DNA from 3 places in the Paenibacillus sp. NPDC093718 genome. Region 3 is predicted to be linked to each of the others. Evidence: riboswitches for the same ligand, from Rfam matches in the RefSeq annotation. Region 3 holds a riboswitch; each other region holds the start of a gene.
The links. A riboswitch is a leader RNA that binds a small molecule or an ion and turns the genes downstream of it on or off. The one in region 3 is predicted to bind thiamine pyrophosphate.
Positions count from the first base shown of each region.

Region 1: linked by a shared signal. The riboswitch ahead of tenA (thiaminase II) and the one ahead of ACQKPA_RS02775 (YkoF family thiamine/hydroxymethylpyrimidine-binding protein) in region 3 are both predicted to bind thiamine pyrophosphate.
Region 2: linked by a shared signal. The riboswitch ahead of ACQKPA_RS11385 (ABC transporter substrate-binding protein) and the one ahead of ACQKPA_RS02775 (YkoF family thiamine/hydroxymethylpyrimidine-binding protein) in region 3 are both predicted to bind thiamine pyrophosphate.

Region 1 covers NZ_JBNNUS010000005.1:102,164-108,524, reverse strand. Annotated here, with positions in the region: gene ACQKPA_RS16320 (BglG family transcription antiterminator) at 1-975, opposite strand, end outside; gene thiE (thiamine phosphate synthase) at 1,226-1,900, opposite strand; gene thiD (bifunctional hydroxymethylpyrimidine kinase/phosphomethylpyrimidine kinase) at 1,897-2,901, opposite strand; gene thiM (hydroxyethylthiazole kinase) at 2,898-3,740, opposite strand; gene tenA (thiaminase II) at 3,793-4,479, opposite strand; TPP riboswitch at 4,621-4,724, opposite strand; gene ACQKPA_RS16295 (VOC family protein) at 4,989-5,489, shown strand; gene ACQKPA_RS16290 (hypothetical protein) at 5,794-6,165, shown strand.
Region 2 covers NZ_JBNNUS010000003.1:332,593-338,953, reverse strand. Annotated here, with positions in the region: gene ACQKPA_RS11400 (ABC transporter ATP-binding protein) at 1-821, opposite strand, end outside; gene ACQKPA_RS11395 (ABC transporter permease) at 875-1,630, opposite strand; gene ACQKPA_RS11390 (MTH1187 family thiamine-binding protein) at 1,627-1,920, opposite strand; gene ACQKPA_RS11385 (ABC transporter substrate-binding protein) at 2,346-3,377, opposite strand; TPP riboswitch at 3,493-3,604, opposite strand; gene ACQKPA_RS11380 (VOC family protein) at 3,776-4,159, opposite strand; gene ACQKPA_RS11375 (diguanylate cyclase domain-containing protein) at 4,420-5,955, shown strand; gene ACQKPA_RS11370 (EAL domain-containing protein) at 6,164-6,361, shown strand, end outside.
Region 3 covers NZ_JBNNUS010000001.1:574,389-580,749, forward strand. Annotated here, with positions in the region: gene ACQKPA_RS02755 (ABC transporter ATP-binding protein) at 1-627, opposite strand, end outside; gene ACQKPA_RS02760 (iron chelate uptake ABC transporter family permease subunit) at 624-1,571, opposite strand; gene ACQKPA_RS02765 (ABC transporter permease) at 1,561-2,514, opposite strand; gene ACQKPA_RS02770 (nitroreductase family protein) at 3,056-3,658, shown strand; TPP riboswitch at 3,842-3,944, shown strand; gene ACQKPA_RS02775 (YkoF family thiamine/hydroxymethylpyrimidine-binding protein) at 4,029-4,634, shown strand; gene ACQKPA_RS02780 (sporulation protein YjcZ) at 4,708-4,803, opposite strand; gene ACQKPA_RS02785 (nucleotidyltransferase domain-containing protein) at 4,921-5,619, opposite strand; gene ACQKPA_RS02790 (class I SAM-dependent methyltransferase) at 5,763-6,361, shown strand, end outside.

The sequences.
Region 1 (6,361 bases), on a different contig from region 3:
CGAAAAAGGGATCATATTCAGCTCCGACATCCGCCGAATCAGTTGCTCAACCAATTGGGGCAACAGGGGGTGGCTGTCTGCCAGATCGCTCCGCCGAGCGCCTCCATCTTCCTGCGTGTATCGGAACTTCCCGCCAAGCAGGTGCAGGGTTAGATAAGCGGTTTCTTCCTTGGAAAAAGGTACAGCGAACAGCTTTTGCAGCTGCTTCAAAAAGCCTATCGCCCATGCAAATTCCGCTTTGTTCTCCAGAAAGGCCATGTCCTGCTCGGAGAGCGAAATCGGCTGTCCCAGCTTGGTCCGTTTGACCATGAGCAGAATATGCAGCATCAGGCTTTCAAAGGTTTCATCGGTAAAGCGGAGCTGATGCTGCTTTTGTAAAGCCTTCAACTCATTGGATACGGTTGCAATCTCGTGCGGTTCAAACTGGTTACGCATCATCTGTCCCGTCAACTCCGGGCGGTTGATCAATTGGTTCAACCGCGCCAGCGCCATCCGTTTGTTCTTCTCCGAGCCCTCGATCATGAAGCCTACACGCTGCTTCGTCACTAAGCTCAGATCAAAGCTGCGCAGCCAGCCCTCAATCTTTTCCATATCCCGACGGATAATCGCTTTGTTCACGTAAAACGGTGAAGCCAGATTCTGCAGGGTTACGGGCTTCGAGTTCATCAAGAGCCGATATGCAAGGTGTAGCACCCTTTCCTCATCGGATTCATCCACGGTGGTACTCTCGTTTGAATACAAGCGGTGGAATAAATCAGCCTGATCCGCTTCTCCGATCTCCAGATAGACGCCAAGTCCCGGCCTCTTCACCAGATGGCCACTAGAGTGCTTAACTATATATTCTTCAATTACCTTCAGATCGTTTCGGATCGTCTTCTCCGAGCACTCGGTCTGATCCGCCAGATCCTGAACGAGCCACAGCCGGTTCGGTTCCATTAACAAATTGCGAAAAATCTCTTTTTGCCTATTATTCATTCCGATCTCCCTATTCAACTTATTTGGAGAGCTCACAGATCATGGAGCAGGTACATTGTCCTACGTATATCATATCCGGGTCTCTATGGCAATCTGATCTGAGATGATACACGAGATTGGATCAAAAGAATGGCATGTTGACGGAAAAGCTGAACATATACAGTAATTGATCAATCTGACGCAAACAAAAAAGAGTGCCGAAGAAATTCGACACCCTTGTTCATGATCCTTATCATGATCCTCTTACATTTTAAAAAATTCGTTCGGTTGCACTGCGTATCTTTCCGATAAAAGCCTCCACAGCCTCCCTCGCCGACTCCGCTCCCGTCACGGCGGAGATCACCGCGACGCCATCCGCTCCCGCTCCAATCACTTCCTCCACGCGCTCCACGGTAATCCCGCCGATCCCTACGATCGGCAGATCGATTTCAGCTAAGCGCAGTTCACGGAGAATCGCTGGGCCTTGCACAGCCTTGGCATCCTCCTTCGAGCGGGTCGGATAGATCGGTCCGATGCCAAGATAATCGGCACCGTGGAGGATGGCACGCCTCGCTTCCTCTACCGTGTGGGCGGAAACTCCCAGAATCCGGTTACCGATCCGTTCACGTACGGAAGCCGCGCATTCGTCGTCCTGGCCGATGTGCACACCGTCGGCGTTCAGCTTCAGTGCCAGCCCCACATCGTCATTAACGATGAAGGGTACGCCTGCTTGGCGGCACTGCTCCTGGATCCGGCGAGCCAGTCGGATCATCTGCTCGCCAATAAGAGCGCCCTGTCCCTTCTCGCGGAACTGGACCATGGTTGCGCCTCCAGTTAGTGCCTTCTGCACAATTCGGCTTGGCTCTTCGATACAGTTCACGCTGCCGAGTACGAGGTACATCCGCAGATGCTGCCTCATCATATCGGGTGCCACTCTACCCGTCATCGCAGCACCTCCTGACGGCGGCGATTGTATGCCCAATGATTCGTTGGACCATGTCCCTGCCCCAGGTATAAACCGTCCTCAATAGCCGCTTGGATGAATGAGCGTCCGCTCTGAATGGCATCGATTACGCTCAAGCCTTTGGCCAAGCCTGCGGTGATGGCCGCAGAGAAAGTGCAGCCGGTACCATGGGTATGAACGGTATGAATTCGTTTGCCATATAATTCTGTGAAGGCCGTACCATCGTATACCAGGTCCATGACCGGAGGACTGCCGCTGCTGTCATTCTTGATAATAGGGGAGCGTCCCTCATTAAACTCCCCGTTATCACTGGCAGTTCTCGTTTGACCATACGCCTTTTCGGACTGAGGCAACTCTTCCTGCTGCATACCCGCTGCTATAGCTGGTCCCTTATCCCTCTCGTGATCCGCATCTTCACCGCTGCCAAGCAAGCCCTCGTCATGCCCGCCTTTGATCACAACCATCTTTGGCCCCAGACCATGAATGCGTCTCGCCGCTTCCTTCCGATCTTCCATCGTGCGGATACGCATCCCCGCCAATACTTCGGCCTCCGGTATGTTGGGGGTGACAATCAGCGCCAGCGGCAGCAAATCTTCTCTTAAAGCCTGCACCGCTTCGCTTTGCAGCAGCTCCGCTCCGCCCTTGGCGATCATCACGGGATCCACAACGACCCTCTTCCAGCCGAATGCCCGAATCCGGTCAGCCACCAGGCGAATGATCTCCGCGTTGAACAGCATGCCGGTCTTCAATGCATCGACTCCGAGGTCCGAGCCTACCGCTTCAATCTGTTCCGCAGCTGCTTCGGGAGGCAGCGGATATACGCCGTGAACCCCCAAGGTATTCTGCACCGTGATTGCCGTAATCGCCGACATGCCGTATACGCCGAGCTCCTGGAAGGTTTTTAGATCTGCCTGAATGCCGGCACCTCCGCCGCTATCAGACCCGGCAATCGTCAGTGCCCTGGGAACATGAGTCTTGCTCATCGTGTGCCACCTGCAGCGGCCGCTTCCGCTTCCCGGACAGCTGCATATCCTTCCAGCGAGTCTGGATGAAGCTTTGCCAGCTCATCCAGGAAAGCGATCTGGAAGCTTCCTGGTCCAAGATCCGCGGTTCGCTCTGCGGCTTTTGCCGCCGCGGCCCCGTAGAAGGCCAGTCCCGCCGTACCTGCAAGCAGCAGGTTTGCTTCTACCGCGGCAAAGGCACCCAGCACCGAGGTCAGCAGGCACCCTGCGCCGGTCACCTTCGTGAGCAGAGCATCCCCGCCGGTAATGAGGCGTACCTCGTTTCCATCGGTAATCACGTCCTCTTCACCGGTAATGGCCACGATCGTGCCTAATTCGCGTGCAGCCCGCACGGCCAGCTCGGCATGATCACTGCCTGCGCTATTGCCTGCGTCTACGCCTTTGATCTCGCGGGCCTCCCCGACAAGGTGAGCGACTTCAGCCGCATTTCCGCGCACGAGCGATACCTTCACCTCGCTTAGGATCCGCAGCGCCGACTCCGTTCGAAAACGGGTCGCTCCTGCACCGACCGGGTCCAGCAGGACCGGCACGCCGTGTGCGTTCGCCGATTGTCCGGCGATCATCATCGCATCAACAAGCTCGCGGTTCAGCGTGCCGATGTTCAATACGAGCGCGCCCGCGATGGCGGCCATATCCGCCACTTCCTCCGGCGCGTAAGCCATGACCGGCGACGCGCCCAGCGCGTACAAGCCGTTAGCCGTAAAATTCGTCACCACCACGTTCGTCATATTGTGAACGAGGGGGCTCATTTGCTGTACCTTCGTTAAAAGCGCCGAAACTTCTTTTTCCCATGCATGCATATGAATCAGCCTCTCTTATCTATAATGGAATTTATGTGCTCGTGACGACTTCTTACAGAACCGCAGCCTGCAGCTGCACCGGCCATTCCTCCTGCTTATAAGCCATGTCCCAAAACATATACTCCAGCTGGCAGCTCAGCATGAAATGCTCCTTCATCCGTTCCCGCTCGGCTGCCGTCGCACGCTCTGCCCATTCATCGACACGGTTGCAGAACTTGGCTGTCGCGTCTTCCCCACGATTGCCGTAGAAATAAATCCAGTCATAGAACGGATGGGATGCATCCGGCTTCACTTCATCCAGCAGCTTGCGGCCAATCTCCAGGTACGTCCACGGGCAAGGAAGCAGTACCGCCATAATCTCGCCCAGACTTCCCTCATGCGCCACCGTCAGCATATGACGGATATAATGATGCGCGGACGGAGCCAGCGGATACCCCTGAAGCTCTTCATAGGTCACCCCGGCGGCTGCGCAAAAATTCTGATGCGGGTGCACCTCGCTGTGCAGGATAAATGAAATCTGTTCGTTAAAGGTCGCGATCTCTTCCCTGCTGGTCGATTTGGATATGGCGATACCGTAAATCCGCATGTAGGCATTCAAATACTCAAAATCCTGCTTCACATAGTGAATCAGCTGTTCCCGCGCCAGTTTCCCCTCGGCAATGCCTTTTACGAAGGGATGATCGAAGATTGCTTGAAAAATGCCTCCCGCCTGCTGACGGAGCTCTTGCGTATAACTCATTTTTGTCCCCACCTCCAACATATTGAAGAGCAGGAAGTCCATAAGACACGACTTTCCAGGCAACGCTAAAAAGCCGCCCCGAAAACTGGAGCGGCTTCGTCAACAAGCCCCGAGTGCGCCAAAAAACGCACCGAGACCTCATATACGAAGGCTCCACTTTCCTACGCTAGTACGAACTAGATCAGGTTCAAAGGGTCCAAGATACGCTCTTGTCTCAGCCGCTAACGGCTCCCCTAGTGGACTTCCTATTCTTTTGTCTAATACTGTACATAGGTTTATGGGTGGTGTCAAACGTTAACGGTTCGTGGACGGAACTTCGCGCTCGCAACCTCTTCATGACCGGGTGATCATGATGTTCTACGGTGGCAGTAGTCTTTTTGCGAGATAAAATCGCCGGCTGCCCCAAACTTGTTTCAGAAACACTGACGCTCGGCTGTCATATATGCCCCCGCATAATGAGTACATAAGAGCAGTTCAAATATATGAAGTTTGAAGGAGCGAGCGGATTTATGACAAACCAACCGAAAGCCGTTAAACCCATTCCGGATGGCTACACATCCGTAACACCATGGATTATCTCAAGAAACTCCGCAGCGCTGATTGAATTCCTGGAGCAGGCTTTTCAAGCCGAAGAGTTAGCCCGCGTCTATGTTGGCGATGGTATCATCGGCCATGCCGAGGTGCGAATCGGAGATGCCGTCGTGATGATGTTTGACGCAAAGCCGGAATGGCCGGATAGCCCGGCGTACCTCCGTCTATATGTTGAGGATTGCGATGCTGCCTACCAACAAGCACTCGCCGCAGGAGCCGTCTCGGTGACGGAACCAACGAGTTTGTTCTTCGGCGACCGGGTGGGACGGGTACGGGACCCGTTCGGCAACTTATGGTGGATTCAGACGCGATTGGAGGACCTGACCCCCGAGGAGATGGAACGACGAGCCCAGGACCCGGAATACATGAAGGCAATGACCTATGTTGCAGGATCGGAGATCGTGGTGAAGATTTCATAACAAGGTGAAGTGAAGCAAAAGCGTTATTTCAGGGAGAACATGGGTGGATTCGTTGCCCCAGCGATATGCTTGGATGGCTGTCGATTATGATCGATGTAGGGACCTGGTAACTCAGAGTAGCTATGGTTTATAGGTAGAAACTGGGGGGAATACAGAGTGTATAGCTGAGCTACTGCTGGTATTGGAACTGCTTCTGGTATTGGAACTGCTTCTGGTATTGGAACTGCTTCTGGTATTGGAGCTGCTTCTGGTATTGGAGCTGCTTCTGGGCTTGGTGCTAATGCTGGTATAGGTGACTACTGCTTTGCTACTTACTGATATTGGTGCTACTGCTGTTTTGGTGCGACTGCTGGTATTAATGCTGCTGCTGATCATGGTGCTACTGATCTCGGTGCGACAGCTGGTCTTGGTACGACTGCTGGTCTTGGTGTTACTGATCTCAGTGCGACTGATCTCAGTGCTATTGCTGATCTTGGTGCTACTGATCTCGGTGCGACTGCTGGTCTTGGTACGACTGCTGGTCTTGGTGTTACTGATCTCAGTGCGACTGATCTCAGTGCTATTGCTGATCTTGGTGCTACTACTGATCTTGGTGCGACTGCTGATCTTGGTGCTACTTCTGGTCTTGGTGCGTCTGTTGATCCTGGTGCGACTGCACAAGCCCAATGAGGACTGAGGATACGTTATTTAGCTGAAAAGGCGTAATTTTCGAGATCTAACGGACACCAGGTACGTTATTCATAGAATATGATGACAAATATGCACCTTATGGAAGGAATAAGGGATCCTGTGTCCGTTAGATTTAAGAATTGGACCCGAATCAGGTAAATAAGGGAACTGGTGTCCGTTAACAGTTCAGGGGCAGCGGCACG
Region 2 (6,361 bases), on a different contig from region 3:
TGTTCTTCCCGCATGATGGCGGAAATTTCGGTTTTTAATGCGATGAAGGACGGATCCATCAGGATGTTTTCGGGGCGTGGACGGGAGAAAGGAACTTCTACCCGTTTCAAGATGGTTCCGGGCCGTGCTGACAGGATATAGATGCTGTCCGAAAGGAGCAGCGCCTCCTCGATATGGTGGGTAATCATCAGCACCGAACGGCGCGTATCCTCCCAGATATCGAGCAGCCAGCGCTGCATATCGCTGCGCGTTAACGCATCCAATGCGCTGAACGGTTCGTCCAGGCACATAACTTCCTGCGGACTCATCAGTGCGCGCAGAAAAGCTGCCCGCTGCTGCATTCCGCCAGAGAGGGTGTGCGGATATGCCTTTTCGAAGCTGCTGAGTCCGGCACGATCCATCCAGCTGCGGGCATGTTCCCTGGCAGCGGCTTTCGAGGTGCCTCTCAGCTCCTCGGGAAGGAGCACATTGTCCTCCACCGTACGCCAAGGGAACAGGGCCGGCTGTTGAGGCATATAGGCGATGCGGCCTTTTTCCCCGGTCACGTCCTGACCATCCATGAGAACGGAGCCCGCATCCGGAGCTGTTAACCCCCCGATGATATGGAAGAGTGTACTCTTTCCGCTGCCTGAAGGACCGATTAAGGAGACGAATTCCCCGGGCTGTACTTGAAGCGAAAGGCCATCCAGTACATGCACTTCGCTGCGCCGGTCGCGGAAGGTTTTTCGAAGGCTGCGAACCTCGAGGGCAGGTGCGGTTGAGACCGACGCAGCCGACGGGTCAGCCCCGTCCTGGACCGGCAGTGGTACTTGATGTGTCATATCGACAAATGGCCTCCTATCATATAAGATTCGAAACGTCTATTAACGGGGACTCAACCTTTTCGATTCCAGCGGACCAGCCGCTTCTCCAGCAGAGTGATCAGCAGGACCATCAGCAGGCTGAGCAGGACGATGACCAGGATGGCAACAAACACCCGGTCCGTGCGGTAGCCGGATTTTTGCAGCATCATGTAGTAGCCGATTCCCTGGTCCGAGCCGATCCATTCCCCGATAACCGCACCCATGACCGAATAGGTGGCCGCAATTCGAATCCCGGAGAAGATGGAGGGAAGGGCATGCGGCAGCTCCAGCTTGGTGAAAATTTGCCACGAGGTAGCCCCTGCCATCTGCATATAATTCATCATGGTGCGGTCAGTACGGGCGAGTCCGTCCAGGGCCGCAACAGCGACAGGGAAGAAGCAGACCAGCGTAATCACGATAACCTTGGGCAGCATGCCGAAGCCGAACCAAATCATGAGAAGCGGGGCAAGGGCGATGGTCGGCACATTCTGGCTTAGAATAAGAAGCGGATAAAGGGCGGTTTTGAGAAAAGGCACCATGTGCAGAGCCAGCGAGATGACAAGACCGATCGCCGTGCCGATCATAAATCCGATCAGGGTTAATTGCAGAGTGGCCGCTGTATGCTGGAAGAGACCGGAAGCTCCGGTAACGGCTTCATGCCCGATGGCCGTCGGTGCAGGCAGAATAAAAGGTTCAATGTCGAATACGGATACTGCGGCCTGCCATACCATCAAAAAGAAGAGGACCGCCACAGCGGGCGGCCAAACCGAACTCCACCAGCTCTTCATGGACGGTATTTCTCAGTCAGCTTATCCATGCTGATGCCGGTCGGATGATGCGCGATTTTGACTTGGGATATGATGCTGGGACTTCCTGCATTCACCAGCGCCTCGTGCATGCGCTCAACGATCGTGAGCAGCTCGGAGAGCTCTCCTTCCATGGTCGTTTCGAGTGCATGAACCTCGTATTTCACACCTGATTCCTGAATGACCTTGATCGCTTCATCTACATAAGGGATGCTGTCGGCCCCGTTTGGCGTTCTCGGAATTACTTGAATGCTTAAGAGTGTATTCGCCATATAAACTCATCCTTTCTTGTAAGCTTTACTGTAATGGAAGAGAGGCAGCCTTCCGCAAACGCAGTCTCTCTTCTTATAGAGGTTGTTCAAAAAGTCCGCTCTTGATAAGAAAACCTCTATCGAGGCCACTTCAAGGATGAGCGACCGCGATGCATAGGTAGGTTTTCTTGCGATATAGAATTTCATCAGTTCCACTGATAACTCATAAATTCTATATCTAACACGAAGCGAATCAGGAAGCAGCTCGGCATCGAATCTTGAATTCAGCCGGGCCTTCCGGTGCTCACGTACCCAAATCGTACGCTCCGCTCCTGATGTCCCTAGCTTCATCCAACTGAAGCGTTTTGAAAAAACGCACATCGGAAGCATAAGCTTCGGTGCTGAAAATCGACCTTTTTGAACACGCACTTAATATAGAAATAACCTTATGGCTGCTCCGGTAAAAATTCATTGGTAAATGCGCGGTCCGCGTCAAGTTCCTTCTCCAGCAGCTTGCGCTCAAACATCCAGTCGGCATACCCTGACCATACTTCGGCTTTCTGCTCGCCCCAGCGGGGTGCATCATCCTGATAACGGGGGCTCAGCCATTTCTGGCTGGCGAGAACCAGTTCGGCATCCAAGTCAGGAACAGCCTTCGTAAGCAGGGCTGCCGCATCTTCAGGATGTTGAATCGCATAGTCATATCCTTTGGAAGTCGCCCGCATGAACGCTTTGACAAGCTCGGGGTCATCCTGGATCTGCTTCTCGTTCGTTACGATCACCGGTGTGTAATAATCAAGCTGCTCCGAGTAGTCCTTCACATAAATCATGTCAAGCGGCTCATTGCGAAGCTCGGCTTCAATGCCCGTCCAAGCATAGAAGATCCAGGCAAAATCAATGTCGCGTTTCACGGCCGTAAAATAATCGGCATCGCCCATATTGACCATATTCACCTTGCTGACATCGGCGCCATCGATCTCCATGATGGATTTCATGACGGCTTCCTCCACAGGCGAGCCCCAGCCTCCATAGGATTTTCCTTCAAAATCGCCTGCCTTCACGATGCCTTTATCCTTGGGGGCGGCAAAGCCGGATGTATTATGCTGAATGATCGCTGCAATGGAAACGAGCGGCAATCCTTGCGTTCTGGCCAGCGTTACGCCTTCCTGATAGCTGATGCCAAACGGTACTTTTCCGGATGCGACCAGCGTATCCGTTCCGCCTGCTCCCGGCTGGACGATCTCGACATTAAGCCCTTCTTCCTCATAATACCCAAGCTCCTTCGCTGCATACAGGCCGGTATGATTCGTATTGGCGGACCAATCGAGCATCAGCTGTACGTCACGAAGTTTCCCGGGAGTCTGACTGTCTTCGCCTTCTTCACCTGTCTTCTTGTTCTGTCCGCTTGTGCCGCATCCAGAGGCAACCATCAGCAGGACGCAAGCAAGAAGCAGCGGAATCCATTTTCCCTTCTTCATCGTTTTCTCTCTCCTTTGAATTCTATTTCTATAACCTCGTTAACTCCACAAAAAAAGCGCCCTGATGATATCAGGACGCATGACGGCGTAAGTGTATACCACGGCAAATAAACAGCTGCCGCAAACATGGGCTTCCTACGCTGGCATTACCCAGATCAGGTGTAAGGGTCAGTATCATATCGGATACACTCTCAGCCGGCCATATCCCAGCTCCCCCGGTATTTATGAAGTTTCGATCATTACATCCGCTATTATAGTCCTAACAACCAGACCTGTCTAGTTCGAAGGGGCACGAACGAGGCAGGTCTTTGTTAGAACTCTTATGCAATGGGAAGGAATAATTGATCCTATGAACCTTTCACGAGATAAAGTATTTGAATAAGGCTTCTACGTAGAGGTTAGCGCTGGAAGAACTCAATCCATTCCCCTTCGGGACCATGTACAAAGAAATAACGGAAACCATTCGGGAGCGTCACGATTTCCTCGTCCAAGTGAGGAACGTCAAGTCCTTGAACCCGGGCATATTCCTCTTCAATGTTATCCGTGCTGACGGCAAAATGATGAACGGTGCCCTCCGCGGGCAGCGTATCGCTGTAACCCTGAATAAGCTCGACTTCCGTCTCGTTGCTGCCGTTAAATCCGAGGAACGCCAGCTGGATGACGCCATTAGTATGGGTCAGGCGATCCTTTAGTTCCAGTCCGACTACGGATGTGTAGAATGCAATTGTAGCTTCAAGGTTCCGGACAACAATACCAACATGATCCAATCGTTTCTGTGGCATGGCTCAACACCCTTTCCGATTCATATAAGATATGAATGTAAATATTATCACATAATCCCTATACGTCAAGTGGGTCTTGAGGGCAACAACTTTTCGGATGGTTATGGGTTTACTAGAGTAGAATCCATGGTTTTTCTTTCATTTCCTCATCTTTACTTTTAGGTGGGTAAAAAGTATCATGAAAACTAGGAGTATTAATTCAAAAGACCTAATAAGCAAGTAGTGAAAAAAGCTTACCTTTTGGCCGAGGAGGAATGCTTATGAGTCCAACTCCAGCAGATCATCTGTGGATTCGACTCGCCATGATATATGCATTCATTCAGATAATGATCGCTCTGTGGATGCCTGACGCTTTACCGCTTCAGCGTGTTCTAGTCATTATTCCTCCTGCAGCCGCCTCCGTTTATTTAATGCGGATTAGTCGGCGCTATGAGGTTCATCTTCGCAGGTTTTGGTTTATTGTGGGTCTCGGATTGATGGGGGATGCAGCGGCCCGAATCATTCACGCATGTCATGTTTGGTTTGAAAAAGAGAGCGCTTTCCCTACGGTTCTAGCCCATTTGTTCTGGGGGCTCGAACTCATCCTGTTCGCAAGTTCTCTCATTTATTTATTCCGGCATGTTCAAGGTTCGTTTCGGGGGCTCCGGCTTATGCTGGACATCGTGATTGTTGGCATAACGGTCATGACGGTAGGATGGGAGTATTTCATCAAGCCTGAGCTTGAGGGTCTGGTCCATGAGGCAGTATGGGGAAACATTTGGGTGGACATGCTGTATCCGCTATGCGCAATGGTACTTATTTTTTTTACGCTGGTGTTGTATTTTAATACCGGACAGTTAAGGAAATGGTCGGCCATTCTGTTATGTCTTGGCGGAAGTGCTTATATTGCCGGAGATGTTCTGTACATCTATCTTGTTGAACTCATGGGTATCGAGGCTCGTCCCTACCTATATCCAATCTATTCATTATCGGTATTTTTCATTAGTTTCGCAGGTGGGCAGTCTGCCTCTGATTCCCGTAAGCCATCTGTTGGTGAGCGGGAGCCGCGTTCGGTCGGAAACCTGATCGTAAGGTACCTGCTTCCCTATAGCGTGCTTGGCGGGATGTTTGCCCTTATGGCGCAGCGGTTTGGAGGGTGGACTGGACTGTTTACCGGCCTATCCCTGTGCGTGATCCTGATTCTGTTCAGGCAGATTTTAATCCAGTTCGAGAACGACCGCTTGTTTGACCGGCTGCATGAGAGTCTGATGCAGAGTGAAGCCCTGGCACATCGTGATGATCTTACGGGGCTGTATAATCGCCGTTATTTTAATGCAAGGCTGGCGAGCTCGCTGAAGGAGGCGGACCGCGCAGGTTCCCGCGTAGGCTTGCTGTATATGGATATGAACCGTTTCAAACGAGTCAATGACCGATACGGCCATCGTGCCGGCGATTTGTTGATACGAAAGGTTGCAGACCGGCTTCAATCTCTTGAATCCAAAGGAGTTTTGGTTTCCCGTTTAGGAGGAGACGAATTCACCGTTATGATCCATCCGGCTGGTGAGGATCAGGAGCTGATCTGGATGGCGGAGGAGATCTGGACGATGCTTAGCGAGCCGTACGAATTGGAAGGGCATGAAGTCCGAACCACGCCGAGTATCGGCATTGCGGTTTATCCGGATCATGCCAGAAATGACCAGGAGCTGATTGGTCGCGCCGATGCCGCGATGTATGCGGCGAAGGAACGGAACGCCCCTTGGCATTTTGATGTGGAGCGGACGATGCTGCTGCAGCTTTTGGATCAAAAGGTTGAGTAGATCAGGCAAGATCCTAGTATCGACAATACATTGTTAAAAGCAATATAAGTCGATTTTTGTAGAATTTGGCGTAATCATTGTACGAATCTTGCGCATTTCTCTTAAAATAGGTCATAACATCGATATAAAATCCATAAAATGCAAAGAAATCATATTCAAAATGCCGATAAGAAGCATAGTGAGAGCTAGCTTGCCAAGGAGGACGAACATGATTTGCGACAATTGCAGCACCTTTGAACCGATTGAGGACCAGGGGACCATTCATATGAAGCCTGCAAGTGGCGAGCTTATTCAGTTGCTGGCAGTGAACGGCTACGCGGTACATGAGAACAGTGAGGGTTGTGCTGTAAACTACAAGGTACGCGCGGACCTGATCTCCATGATGAAGTGCCTGCAGCCCCTTCCG
Region 3 (6,361 bases):
CAATGCCACAATGTAATCCGAATAGAACGAAGCGAAGTTGATGTCATGAATCACGATGACAATCGTCTTGTTCAGATCAGCGACAAGCTTTCTGAGAATCTTCATAATCTGTACGGAGTGTTTCATGTCCAGATTGTTCAGTGGCTCATCCAACAGGATATACTCTGTATTCTGGGCAATGACCATCGCTATGTAAGCACGCTGGGTTTGACCGCCACTGAGCTGATGAAGATATTTATGCTGCATATCCCCAAGCTCCATATAGGAAATCGCTTCATCCACGTATTTCTCGTCTTCCGCGTTCAATCTGCCCTGAGAGTAAGGAAAACGACCGAAGGATACAAGCTCACGAACCGTCAGACGGAGGCTGATATGGTTCGATTGTTTCAGGATCGAAACCTTCTTCGCCAGATCGCCGCTCTTCCATTGGCTAACCTCTTTACCGTCCACCGTAATTTGTCCGCTGTCCTTGCCTGTTAATCTGCTAATCATGGACAGCAGCGTACTCTTGCCGGCACCGTTCGGGCCGATAAAGGAAGTGATTTGACCTTTCGGGATCGTAACCGACACGTTATCAACGACTTTTTTGCCGCCATAGACTTTCGATACGTTCGTAACCTGGATCATGCTTTACTCTCCTTTAGTAGCAGGTATATGAAGTAGACACCGCCGATGAAGTTGATAATGACGCTGAGCGTTGTAGAGAACGTGAACACCCGCTCTACAACCAATTGACCGCCGACCAGTGCGATAACGCTAATCAGTATGGATGCTGCTATTAAATATGAATGCCTGTATGTCTTCATCACTTCGTACGCAACATTGACCACCAGGAGCCCGAGGAATGTAATCGGACCTACCAAAGCGGTAGCCACCGAGATCAGAACGGCAACCACAATAAGAAGCCGCTTCACAACATAGTCATAATTCACGCCAAGGTTGATCGCCTGCTCACGACCTAGTGCCAGCACGTTCAGGTACTTGGCAAATCGGGCAAAGTACAGCAAGGTCAACGCTACGACAATGACGGAAAGGACCAAAAGCTCGGTCTTCACATTGTTAAAGCTGGCAAACATTTTGTCGGCTACAAATTGGAACTCGTTCGGGTCAATCAGCACTTCCATGAAGGAAGACATGCTGGAGAACAGGGTTCCGAAGATCATGCCGATCAGCAGCAGGAAGTAAATGTTGTTCCCTTCCCTTTTGAACAGAATCTTATATAAGACTCCGGCAAACAGGATCATCGCACCAACGTTAATCAGAAAGTTAACGTTGCTGCCCAGTTTGTACAGCGTGAAGGATCCGAAGACAAAGATGACGGTGGTCTGGACCAGTATATATAAGGAATCCAATCCCATAACGCTAGGCGTCAGTATCCGGTTATTCGTGACCGTTTGAAACACCGTGGTAGACAGAGCAATTGCTCCGCCGGTCAGAATAATGGCAAGCACCTTCTTGATTCTCCTCGGTAGCGCGTAATCCCAATTGCCGCCAAGATCAATGAACAGAAAGACTGCCACCAGGATGATTGCCGCTGCGGCCAACAGGCCGAGTTTGGCTTTATAAGTCATAAGCCTTTCTCCTCATCAGTAAGAAAATGAATATACCGCTTCCGAGTACGCCCACGGTTAGACTAATCGGAATTTCATAGGGATAAATAATGATCCGGCCCAGGATGTCACAGAACAGTACGAACCCGGCCCCCAGCAGCGCGGTATGCGAAAGGCTTTTTTTCAAATGGTCTCCTAAGTACAAACTGACAATATTAGGTATGATCAGACCAAGAAACGGAATCACGCCGACCGTCAGCACGACGGAAGCTGTAACCAGCGCCACGATGACCAGTCCCAGATTCACAACTCTCCGGTAGTGAAGGCCCAGGTTGGTAGCAAACTCCTCTCCCATTCCGGCCACCGTAAACTTGTTGGCGAACAGATACGCCAGAATCACAAGCGGGATACTTATATAGAGCATTTCATACTGGCCCTTCATGATCATGGAAAAATCACCCTGGAGCCATGCGGACATATTCTGAATAAGATCATATTTGTATGCAAAGAAGGTGGCGATCGAACTGACGATATTACCAAACATCAGCCCTACGAGCGGGATGAAGATCGCGTCCTTGAACTTAATCCGATCCAGTATCTTCATGAAGATAAAGGTTCCTGCCAGAGCGAATACAAATGCCACAAGCATTTTGATAAGCGGTCCGCTTGTCGTGAAGACAAGCATGGCTACCAATATGCCCAGTCTGGCAGAGTCCATCGTACCTGCCGTGGTGGGAGACACGAACTTATTGCGGCTGAGCTGCTGCATGATCAATCCGCAGATGCTCATGCTAACACCCGCCAATATGAGGCTGACAAGCCTAGGAATCCGGCTGACAAGCATAATATGCTGTTGTTGTTCTGTCATCGAGAACAATTGCAGTGGCGAGATATCTTTAACTCCAATAAATAATGAGATTATCGAGAGTACCACAACGGCTGCAAATAAGTATCTAATCTTCATGGCTCTTCCTTCTATGCGTATGTCTCTAAGTATCCGGGATCTTGCAATTTTCGTCATCATTCTCATTGAGATTGATTATCAATCGCGTTCTGATATGCATTATATCATCCTCATACTGGCTCGACAAGTATAATTGAGAATCAAAATCAATTAATTGGTTCATACATGTATATTTTGTTCATGAATTGTTCATAATATGAAGTTTCAAGGAAGCATAGCTCATATCCTCAGGAAGAACCACTCTTTAGTTAAATCTCCCTTTAATGTGGTTACTGTCATAATGAGACTTCTCTAAAAACTACACGGTTTCAATTCTTATTAAATGGATAAGAAAAATAATATTAAATATTAAAAGTCGTTGACAATCCCTCTAAGTTATATTAATATCCTAACATAATTATTATTTCTAACTAAACGTAAGTTAATATGGAATGATAATTGAAATTATGGCTAATAACGTAAAATGCATATTTGCTTGTAGTAAGGGACATCTTCTTATCAGGCGTATGCAAATTCGATTACACCAGGAGGTTTTTTTTCAATGTCTAAAGATTTTTCAGCTGCACTCAAAAATCGCCGTTCTTATTACGGGATTAGCAAAGAATCCGTTATCTCGGACGAGCGTATTCAGGAAATCGTAAACGAAGCGGTTAAGTATACTCCGTCTTCTTTCAACTCCCAAAGTGCACGCGTCGTTGTATTGCTTGGCGAACAGCACGATAAACTGTGGAACATCACGGAAGGCATCCTGAAGGAAGTTGTTGGCGATGAAGAAGCATTCAAATCCACTGCCGACAAGATGGCTTCATTCCGCGCTGGTTACGGTACGGTATTGTTCTTCGAGGACAACAACGTCATTGCCGGGCTGCAACAAAACTTTGCCGCTTATGCCGACAACTTCCCGGTTTGGTCCAACCAATCCAACGGCATGCTGCAATTTGTAGTATGGACATCCCTTGAAGCAGAAGGTCTGGGCGCATCCCTGCAGCACTACAACCCGCTGATCGACGAAAAAGTAAAATCCGAATGGAACATCCCGGAAAGCTGGAAGCTGATTGCTCAAATGCCTTTCGGCAAGCCGGTTGCTGAACCAGGCGAAAAAGAATTTGCACCGCTGGAAGATCGCGTGAAAGTATATAACTAATCAAACAGATGAAATAAGCCGCCTCCCTAAGTTCCTGCAACTGGGACAGGCGGTTTTTTTTATAAAGCAAAGATTGAAAATCCGATCGCAAAACGATACAATTACACAGGTAAGAACCCATGAACTTCTACGACAACATGAAGTTCGGGGGCAAAACTTGCGGTAACCAACTACATAAGATGTTGGCTGTACTAGGGGTGCCATGTGCTGAGAGACGGCGGGCTGCCGTTAACCCTTATCACCCGATCTAGGTCATACTAGCGTGGGGAAGTGTAGCATTTATGTTTATTTCCTTTCGTAGGCATAACTGCACTTTCTTCATGGGGTGCGGTTTTTTTGCGTGGACTTATATAATGGGGAGGAAATGACAATGAATGAGCTTGCTTGCGGAACCAGCCGGATCGTCGGATGCCGGTTCTCGGTATTTCCCATGACAGACCGGTTTGTGGAGGTCATCATGGGCGCGCTGCAATCTGTGGATACGGGGAAGGTGTGGATTCAGACTGATGATGTGAGCACCTGTATTCGCGGACGTGCGGAGCATGTCTTTGATGTTACAAGGGCGATATTCGCCCATGCTGCGGCGAGTGGCGTGCACACTGTTTTTAATGGTACTTATTCCATTGGCTGCCCTGGAGATACGGACGCCGATGTATATATGACTGAGGATTCGACCCTCTTGAACAACGACATTGGAGAACTTGCCGATATGGAGACTGCCTGCCAGTTCGCTCTTTACCCCATGGGTACGGATAACTACATGGATGTCATCTACGGTGAAGTAAATCGTGCGAAGGCAGCCGGTACATTCGCCGGAAGCGTTCATTACGCCAGCCGGTTGGACGGGTCCTTATCCCGGGTGTTTGGGTCTCTTGAAGAAGCGTTTTTGCATGCGATCCAATCCGACAGCAGTCATCTGGTCATGACTGCGGTTGTGTCTGCCCACAGCCCATCGGTCAAAGCCGCATCGAATTGAGTTATATTGGGGCAGACAAAAGCCCGGCAAGAGCCGGGCTTTCCTGTCACTAGCTGCCAAGAATCTTGACGGTTTAAACCCAAGCACTCAAGATGATTACGAGCAGGATAAAGAGAACCAAAATAATTCCTACTGAATTGCCCCATGCGCCGCCGTATTCTCCGCTCATGAAGATCCCCTCCTGGATTTAAAAAATGACGTGATGTAATCACACTATTATAGTATTTCCCGATTTGTGCTAGCGTCACGGCTAATGTACCTCTCTTTATCTATTCGCAAGGAAATTTTATTCCTCGTAACCAATGAGAAGTTTCCCTCCATACGGACGGAGCATTTCCTCGGTGAATGCCATCAGAGCTGAAGGATCATCCTGGCGATACATCGCCGCAAGCGCTGCTTCCAATCGTTCTCCCATGATTGTGTCATAGCGGCTGAACAGCCGGAACAGCGTTTTCCCTTCACCCGTCCACTCCCGGTTCACCCTAAGTACAAATTCACAGAGAATCGCCGCTATTTTGTGCACCGTAAACCATTTTTCGCCATCCCTTCGTGGACCCTCCAAGTCCAGCATGTACTCGGTTAGCATATAACGGTATTGGTTAATGTCGGTTAGCGTCAATGGCATGGGTCCGTAATTCAAATCGCTGTGGGCTTCCGTCCGCACCTCTTCTCCCTCGGGCAGCGCGCACAGCACCGTCCCTTCTGCGATCATCCGTTGAAATGACGGATTCGCCGCGATCACTCCCTCGTCAAAATATTCGCGATAGGAGGATAAAGACAATATAAAGATTTCCGCGATCCACCCATGCGCCTCTATCGTCTTCCTGCTGAAATCATAACCGTCTCGTTCAATGACCATGATGTCCAAATCGGATTGTTCATTATATTCGCCTCTGCTCGCGCTGCCGCCAAGCACGGCAAGCAAACAGTCGGGATAATCGTGTTGAATGACGCGTTCCGCTGCCTCTACCGGTTCCATCCTCATGACGTTTCCTCCATTATGACTCTGATCCTCCCGAAAAAAGGGCTCAAAATATCTAATTCAGCTAAAACCCTAAACGTACCTGAATCATATGGTAAATAAACGATTACCCTCATGTTGATGACAAGGAAGAAGGGATAGATAAGATGAACTACATTCATATGCTCTCCAAACTAGGCATGGGCAGTGCCCACCCGGGAGGATTCGAGGCAACCCTCAGAATGCTGAAGAATTATCCCATTCAACCGGGCAGCCGCATTCTGGAGGTGGGGTGCGGAACTGGCAGAACCGCATGCCATCTTTCGGAGATGGGGTATCAAGTGACAGCTATTGATCTGAACGAAAATATGATCAAAAAAGCACGGGCACGAGCCGAAGCGATGGAAATCGACGTACAGTTCCTTCAAGCGGATGTATGCGCATTGCCTTTCGAGGACAACCAATTTGATCTGATCATGGCCGAGTCTGTTACCGTATTTACGGATACTTCGAAATCGCTGCCCGAATATTACCGCGTTCTGGATCGCGGAGGCGTCCTGCTGGACAGAGAATTACTGCTTGATATGCCCATGCCGGAAGCAAAGCTTCAGGAACTGCTCGAATTCTTCGGAATACCTAATCTGATGATGAGAGAAGAATGGGCGGAATCCCTCTTGGCTTGCGGGTTTAAACAGGAAGAAATTCTGGAGTACAACCACTTCAATGAGCAGCTAAAGGAAGAGCAGACACGTCATCTGGATTCATT